2 regions of the Citrobacter sp. ANG330 genome follow, and region 1 is predicted to be linked to the other one. Evidence: predicted binding sites of a transcription regulator. Region 1 holds the regulator's gene; the other holds the start of a gene.

Region 1 (4,334 bases):
CCGGACGTGCCCCAGCCCCACCTTTCGGCAACGAGAAAAAGAGACTCAGCATCGAAATGACGCCCAAACCGGCCGTTGCCATAAACGACATCCGCCAGCCGATGGTCTCACCCAGCCAGGTTGCCGCCGGAACGCCGCCAATATTGGCGATGGTCAGCCCCATAAACATGGTCGCCACCGCGCTGGCCTGCTTGTGCTTCGGCACCACGCTGGCTGCCACAACGGAGCCCAGGCCAAAGAACGCGCCGTGGTTAAGGCTGGTCAAAATGCGTGACAGCATCAGTGTTGTGTAGTCCGGGGAAATGGCCGACAGCACGTTGCCAAGCGTAAAGATAGCCATCAGAAAAATCAGCGCATTGCGACGTCCGCGATGTGACAACAGCAGCGTCATTAGCGGTGCCCCGACCATCACACCGACAGCGTAGGCGCTGATTAGCATACCTGCTGCGGGAATAGACACATCGACGCCACGCGCGATGACGGGTAGCAGACCCATTGGCGAAAACTCGGTCGTACCGATGCCGAACGCGCCGATAGCCAGCGACAGTAAAGGATAATTAATTTTCATGCAGTGATGACTCCGGCTCTTCGCGTCGAGGCGCGATGCGTAACTAAGAGTCAAAAGCATGACATCAATCACAAAAAAAGAGAAGTTAACAAAAATACAAAAGACTTTTGCAGATTCAATAACAATATGGCGGGAGTGACGAGGGAGCAGAGACTCCCCCGACGGGAAATCAATGCAGTGCCGCTGTCAGACCGCCAGCAACGATTAAAGCCAGAACGATAAACGTAGTTACTAATGAAAATTTAAGATCGGTGCTCATCAACTTTTCTCCTTTTTATTCCCACACAAAAAGTGATATAGCGCATTTTTGCACACTTGCGTGCGAAAATCTCCCACGATTTAGCGTGATATGTGCTTTTAATACTTCCCCTTTTCGTTAAGATCAGCCAAAATTCGACGCTTACTTGATTAGCGTACCGGCCATTGACCCCTTCCTGATGCTCTGTTGCGTTTTCCCGGCATGCTGCAACCCTGACGTTGCGCACAGGATGAGTAAAGGCAAACGTTTACTTAGCATATTTGACTGTTCAGGTTGGGTCTGGAGTGAGATTTAATGGCAACAATTAAAGATGTAGCGAAGCGCGCAAACGTTTCCACTACAACCGTATCACACGTAATTAACAAAACGCGTTTCGTCGCTGAAGAAACACGCAATGCAGTGTGGGCGGCAATCAAAGAATTGCACTATTCCCCCAGCGCGGTAGCCCGTAGTCTGAAGGTGAATCATACCAAGTCTATCGGGTTGCTGGCGACCAGCAGCGAAGCCCCCTACTTTGCTGAAATTATTGAAGCAGTTGAAAAAAACTGCTTTCAGAAAGGCTATACCCTGATCCTCGGTAATGTCTGGAACAACCTGGAAAAGCAACGTGCCTATCTGTCCATGATGGCGCAAAAACGCGTGGATGGCCTGCTGGTGATGTGTTCCGAATATCCCGCCCCTCTGCTCTCGATGCTGGAAGAGTATCGTCATATCCCGATGGTTGTGATGGACTGGGGCGAGGCCAAAGCCGATTTCACTGATACCGTGATTGATAACGCCTTTGAGGGCGGTTATATGGCTGGCCGTTACCTTATTGAACGCGGACATCGCGAAATTGGCGTGATCCCGGGACTGATGGAGCGCAACACCGGCGCAGGCCGTCTGGCCGGTTTTATGAAAGCGATGGAAGAAGCGCTGATTAAAGTGCCTGAAAACTGGATTGTGCAAGGCGACTTCGAACCAGAATCCGGCTACCGTGCGATGCAGCAAATTCTGTCACAGGCGCATCGCCCGACAGCGGTTTTCTGCGGTGGCGATGTCATGGCAATGGGTGCCCTTTGCGCCGCTGATGAAATGGGTCTGCGCGTCCCTCAGGACGTGTCGCTGATAGGCTATGACAACGTGCGCAACGCCCGCTTCTTTACGCCAGCTCTGACCACCATCCACCAGCCGAAAGATTCACTGGGTGAGACGGCCTTTAACATGTTGCTTGACCGCATCGTCAATAAACGTGAAGAGTCACAATCCATTGAAGTTCACCCGCGTCTGGTTGAGCGCCGCTCTGTTGCCGATGGCCCCTTCCGCGATTACCGTCGTTAAGCCTCTTCTGCGGGAGCCTCGTCAGGCTCCCGCAACCATTCTTTGTTCAGCGTTTCGCTATCTCCCAGATAATCCAGCAGCCAGATTAGCGCAGGTGACATATCGTTCTGCTGCCAGGTCAGGCAACAGGCCGAATCCGGGAAGGGGTTTTCCAGATTCAGCGCCACCCACTGTCCTTTATTAAAATATGGCCTGGCAAAATGTGTCGGCACCATGCCGATACAAAGTCCGGCGCTGATGCAGGTTGCGGAGGATGCCCAATCCGGGACCACCACCCGCTTCTGGTTGTCCAGCAGCCAGGTCACCCGTTTCGGCAGAGTGCGGGAAGTATCTTCCAGCACCAGTGACGGCCAGTTGCGCAACGTATCATCGCTTAAGGGTCCACTCATGGCGGCCAGTGGATGTGTGCTGGCAACAACACAACACCAGCTCAGTTTACCCATATCGCGGAAGGTATATCGTCCGCCGACCGGGATCGCCTGGGTCGCACCGATAGCGAGTTCAACCCTGCCATCTGACAGCGCGTCCCAGACGCCATTGAACACTTCCTGAAAGACCAGCAGCTCTACGTCATCAAAGTGGCGATAGAAATCGACGATCAATTGCCGCGTGCGTTCCGGGCGCACGATGTTATCCACCGCGATGGGGAGTTGCCCCCGCCAGCCATTGGCGATTTGCTGACACTGCTGGCGCGTGATCTGCATTTTTTTGATGACAGAACGCCCTTCTTTCAAAAACCAGGCGCCTGCCGGGGTTAACACGACATCACGATGACGGCGTTCAAAAAGCGGGACGGCCAGCCACTCTTCCATCTGGCGAACCGTATAACTGACCGCCGAGGGTACCCGGTGCAACTCCTGGGCCGCGGAACTGAAACTCCCGTTGCGCGCCACGGCATCGACCACTTCCAGCGCATATTCTGACCACATAATCTGCCTACAAAATTTTTGAATGCAATAAACAAATATTAGCGTTTCACAAGCCGAAATTCACTCCCTACACTCTGCGCCAGTGTGATTAATCAAAAATTAGAGAACAACTATGCAACCTGGAAAAGGGTTTTTAGTCTGGCTGGCAGGACTCAGCGTGCTGGGTTTTCTGGCGACCGACATGTATTTGCCCGCTTTTGCCACCATTCAATCTGACCTGCAAACACCGGCATCTGCCGTCAGCGCCAGCCTGAGTCTGTTTTTAGCGGGTTTTGCCATCGCACAACTGCTGTGGGGCCCGCTCTCAGATCGCTACGGACGTAAACCGATCCTGCTGCTGGGGCTGTCTGTCTTTGCCCTGGGTAGTCTGGGTATGCTGTGGGTCGAAAGCGCAACCGGCCTGTTAGTTCTGCGCTTTATTCAGGCGGTGGGTGTCTGTGCAGCGACCGTCATCTGGCAGGCGCTGGTGACTGATTACTATCCTTCGCATAAAATTAACCGTATTTTCGCGACGATAATGCCGCTGGTCGGGCTGTCCCCTGCACTGGCGCCCTTATTAGGCAGCTGGATCCTGACTCATCTTTCCTGGCAGGCGATCTTTGCCACGCTATTTTTCATCACGCTGCTGCTGATGGTGCCTGCGCTGTTTTTAAAACCCAGCCCCCGGGCGCGTGACGACAGCAAGGACAAACTGACCTTCACCACCTTGCTGCGCGCAAAAGCGTACCGTGGCAACGTCCTGATCTACGCCGCCTGTTCTGCCAGCTTCTTTGCATGGCTGACCGGTTCGCCATTTATTCTGAGTGATATGGGCTACAGTCCGGCGGTAATTGGACTGAGCTATGTGCCGCAGACCATCGCTTTTCTGGTGGGTGGCTACGGCTGTCGCGCCGCACTGCAAAAATGGCAGGGTCAACAGCTCCTGCCCTGGCTGCTAGTTATCTATGCGCTGAGCGTAGTGGCAACCTGGGCGGCAAGCTTTATCCATCACATCACGCTTGCAGAGATCCTGATCCCCTTCTGCGTGATGGCGGTAGCCAATGGGGCTATCTACCCGATTGTGGTCGCTCAGGCGCTGCGCCCATTCCCGCAGGCGACAGGTCGTGCCGCTGCGCTACAAAATACTCTGCAATTGGGTCTGTGCTTCCTGGCAAGCCTGGTGGTTTCCTGGCTTATCAGCACACCGCTGCTGACCACGACCAGCGTAATGCTGTCGACGGTTGTCCTGGCGGGGCTGGGTTATAAGATGCAACTGCAG
Region 2 (4,334 bases), on a different contig from region 1:
AGTTGGCGAGTGCTCAGGCCAATATCGACCGTTTTAGCCACAAGTGTTGCAGGTTGACCGTCGCGTCCAAAGGTGACGTTTTTCAGCAGGATATGCGAAGGAGAAGAAAAACGATGGTCCATCGCCTCAAAAGACAACCGATACTCGCTGTGCTCAGATATCCAGGCACTGACGTGTTCTGCACCCCAGCGTGTTTGCAGCAGGAAATAGAGGCCGAGAATCACCACCAGAAGGGCAATCAGCACGTAGAGAATCAGCTTTCCAATAAATTTCATGGTCTTCCATCCTGCGAAGGGCACATAGTTGAGTTATGCACGATTTACGCACAATCCTCAAGGCAGGAATCGTGAAAGAGTATGATAGCGACGGTGAAGTGGAATCACCGTCGCGGAGCGTTTACTGTTTTTCAGGCGGGAAAATCAGGTTCAGTACGATAGCGGTGATACCGCCTGCAGCGATTCCGGAAGAGAGCAGATTTTTCACCCAGTCCGGCGCGAACTGCAGGATCAGCGGCTGTTGGGAGACGCCAAGACCGACGGCCAGCGACAGCGCAATAATCAAAATCGCACGACGGTTCAGCGGTTCGCGGGAAACAATACGCACACCAGACGCCGCGATTGTCCCGAACATGACCAGCGTAGCCCCGCCGAGTACTGGCTCAGGAATATGCTGTACAAAGCCGCTCACCGCCGGGAACAGACCGAGCAGGATCAACATCAGCGCAACCACAAAACCAACGTAACGGCTGGCGACGCCGGTCAACTGAATGACCCCATTGTTCTGCCCGAAACAGGAGTTCGGGAAGGTATTAAAGACCGCAGAGACAAATGAGTTCAGGCCGTTTGCCAGCACGCCGCCTTTCAGACGCTTCATGTACAGTGGGCCAGAGACGGGCTGTTCGGAGACATCGGACGTCGCAGTGATATCGCCGATGGTTTCCAGCGAGGTGATCATAAATACCAGCATCAGCGGCAGCAGCAGGTTCCAGTCAATGCCCAACCCGTAATACAACGGTGTGGGCACCATGATCAGATCCCCGGAGGTTGGTGCGGTATTTTCCGGCAGCATGCCCATAAACCACGCCAGCGCGTAGCCTGCGGCCATCGCGATCACCAGAGAGGCCACGCGCAGGTACGGGTTGCGTTGCCGGTTGAGCAGAATGATCAGCAGCAGGACCACGCCCGCCAGCATCAGGTTTTTCGGCGCACCGAAGGTGTTGTCGCTCATTGCGGCGTAGCCGCCACCGATGGAGGTCAGGCCGACCTGAATCAGCGACAGGCCGATAATCATCACCACTACGCCGGACACCAGCGGCGTAATGATACGACGGGCAAGATGCAGTACGCGGGAGATTACCATCTCCGTACAACTCGCCAGCATCAGCGTGCCAAACAGCGCTGCCATCATGGTCGGGACATCTGCACCACCCGTTTTCAGCGCGGTACCGCCCATAATCAGCGGCGCGACAAAGTTAAAACTGGTGCCCTGAATCGATAACAATCCTGAACCCACCGGACCCCATGCTTTAATTTGAATAATCGAGGCCACGCCGGAGGCAAACAGAGACATGCTGATAATGTGTTGCGTATCCTGAGCCGGTAACCCCAGCGCCTGACAGATGAGCAGCGCCGGCGTAATGACCGCAACGAACATTGCCAGCAGATGCTGACAGGCGGCAAACAGCGTTTGTGGAAGCGGCGGGCGATCTTCAAGACGATAAATCAGTTCGCTGTTTTGAGTCTGCGCAACCGGTTGCGCATTTTCCGACTCGAGGGTGTTAACAGACATCAGTGATAATCCCGTGGTGGCAAAGCGGGCATTTTATCTGACCAGATGGTAAAAGCAAACGTTTGCGAGTGGGTATTCTTAATATTTAAAATAGATAAAATCACATTTTTATATAACTTTTCCCTTTTTTCTGCTTAAAATCCATGCCGAATTATCATTAAAAGCTAAAAATTTTCGCAGGAATAAGACATCGTGCGTAACTGATTCAGACGTACTCAAGGAGCTTTGTATGTTTCAACTCGATACCTTATCAACCCTCGTTGCCGCAACGCTGACGTTGCTGCTGGGGCGTAAACTGGTTCAGTCAGTCTCCTTTCTCAAGAAATACACGATTCCAGAACCGGTTGCCGGTGGGTTGCTGGTCGCGCTGGCCCTGTTAGTGCTGAAAAAGAGCATGGGCTGGGAAGTGAATTTCGATATGACGTTGCGCGACCCGCTGATGTTGGCGTTTTTCGCAACCATCGGTTTAAATGCCAACATCGCCAGCCTACGGGCTGGTGGTCGCGTGGTGGGGATTTTTCTGATCGTCGTGGTGGGATTGCTGCTGATGCAAAACGCTATCGGCATTGGGATGGCCAGCCTGCTGGGACTCGATCCACTGATGGGGCTAATTGCCGGTTCGATCACGCTCTCCGGGGGCCACGGTACTGGCGCCGCCTGGAGTAAGTTGTTTATCGAACGTTACGGCTTTACTAACGCAACGGAAGTGGCGATGGCGTGCGCCACCTTCGGTCTGGTTCTTGGTGGACTGATTGGTGGACCTGTAGCGCGTTATCTGGTCAAACACTCCACTACGCCGGACGGTATTCCGGACGATCTGGAAGTGCCGACAGCGTTTGAGAAACCGGACGTCGGGCGCATGATCACCTCTCTGGTACTGATCGAAACCATTGCGCTTATTGCTATCTGTCTGACGGTAGGCCGGATTGTTGCGCAATTGCTGGCAGGAACGGTGTTTGAACTGCCCACGTTTGTCTGCGTGTTGTTTGTCGGCGTGATTGTCAGTAACGGCCTGGCGCTGGTAGGTTTTTATCGCGTGTTTGAGCGTGCAGTCTCTGTTCTCGGGAACGTCAGCCTGTCGCTGTTTCTGGCCATGGCGTTGATGAGCCTGAAGCTGTGGGAACTGGCGTCCCTGGCGCTGCCGATGCTGGCGATCCTCGTTGTACAGTCCATTTTTATGGCGCTGTATGCGATATTTGTCACCTGGCGAATGATGGGCAAAAATTACGATGCAGCCGTGCTGGCGGCGGGACACTGTGGTTTTGGCCTGGGGGCGACGCCAACCGCGATTGCCAATATGCAGGCGATTACCGAACGTTTTGGTCCCTCCCATATGGCGTTTCTGGTGGTACCGATGGTGGGGGCGTTCTTTATCGACATCGTCAATGCACTGGTGATTAAGCTGTATTTGCTGTTACCTATTTTTGCGCAATAACGAGAAGGTGCGGTGGTGATGAACCACCGCGCTTTTGCATCGCCATCAGGCGTTAGAATAGCGTTCTGTTTCCGGCATCCAGCGTTCGATTAACGCTTTTGCCTGTTGCGGATAACGTTCATGAATGTGACGTGCAATACGCTGAACTTCCGGAATGATAGCTTGATCGCGCAGTAAATCCGCGACTTTAAATTCTGCATTACCTGTCTGCCGCGTTCCCAGCAACTCACCCGGCCCACGAATTTCGAGATCTTTTTGCGCAATCACAAAGCCATCGCTGCTGTCGCGCAGTACCTGCAATCGCTTCTGCGCCGTTTTCGATAATGGCGATTTGTAGAGCAGGACGCAGTGCGAGGCTACCGCGCCACGCCCGACGCGCCCACGCAACTGGTGTAACTGTGCTAATCCAAGACGCTCCGGATTTTCGATGATCATCAGGCTGGCATTCGGCACATCTACGCCGACTTCAATTACCGTGGTGGCGACCAGCAGGTGCAGTTCGCCCTGTTTAAACGCCGCCATCACCGCCTGTTTTTCCGCCGGCTTCATGCGTCCGTGGACCAGACCCACATTCAGTTCTGGTAGCGCGAGTTTTAATTCTTCCCATGTCGCCTCGGCGGCCTGCGCTTCTAACAAATCAGATTCTTCAATCAGCGTACAGACCCAGTAGGCCTGGCGACCTTCCTGCGTACAGGCGTTGCGCACGCGGTCAATAATATCGCTGCGACGTGTATCCGGAATAGCAACCGTTGTGACGGGCGTACGCCCGGGCGGTAACTCGTCAATGACAGAGGTATCGAGATCTGCGTAGGCGGTCATCGCCAGCGTACGCGGGATAGGGGTCGCGGTCATAATGAGCTGATGCGGGTGAAAACCCTGCTGCTGGCCTTTCTCCCAAAGCGCGAGGCGCTGATGCACGCCGAAACGGTGCTGTTCGTCGATGATCACCAGTGCAAGACCGTTGAACTGCACTTGTTCCTGGAAGATCGCGTGCGTTCCCACGACCATCTGCACCTGCCCGCTGGCGATTGCATCTTGTTGCGCCTGACGCGCTTTGCCTTTCTGCTTGCCAGCCAGCCAGCCGACTTCGACGCCCAGCGGAGCAAACCAG

What was found. The regulator PurR, encoded in region 1, represses purine synthesis genes. The targets are predictions, from matches to a motif close to CANGCAAACGTTTGCNTG.
Region 2: a site for PurR is predicted at 1,840-1,857, ahead of gltS (sodium/glutamate symporter). Genes of this name have one in related genera too.

The regions. Positions count from the first base shown of each region.
Region 1 covers NZ_JASJUI010000002.1:70,444-74,777, forward strand. The annotation lists gene QNN88_RS06020 (MFS transporter) at 1-628, opposite strand, end outside; gene QNN88_RS06025 (YnhF family membrane protein) at 738-827, opposite strand; gene purR (HTH-type transcriptional repressor PurR) at 1,122-2,147, shown strand; gene punR (DNA-binding transcriptional activator PunR) at 2,144-3,076, opposite strand; gene punC (purine nucleoside transporter PunC) at 3,189-4,334, shown strand, end outside.
Region 2 covers NZ_JASJUI010000007.1:161,934-166,267, reverse strand. The annotation lists gene QNN88_RS16435 (AsmA family protein) at 1-275, opposite strand, end outside; gene xanP (xanthine/proton symporter XanP) at 397-1,788, opposite strand; gene gltS (sodium/glutamate symporter) at 2,018-3,223, shown strand; gene recG (ATP-dependent DNA helicase RecG) at 3,269-4,334, opposite strand, start outside.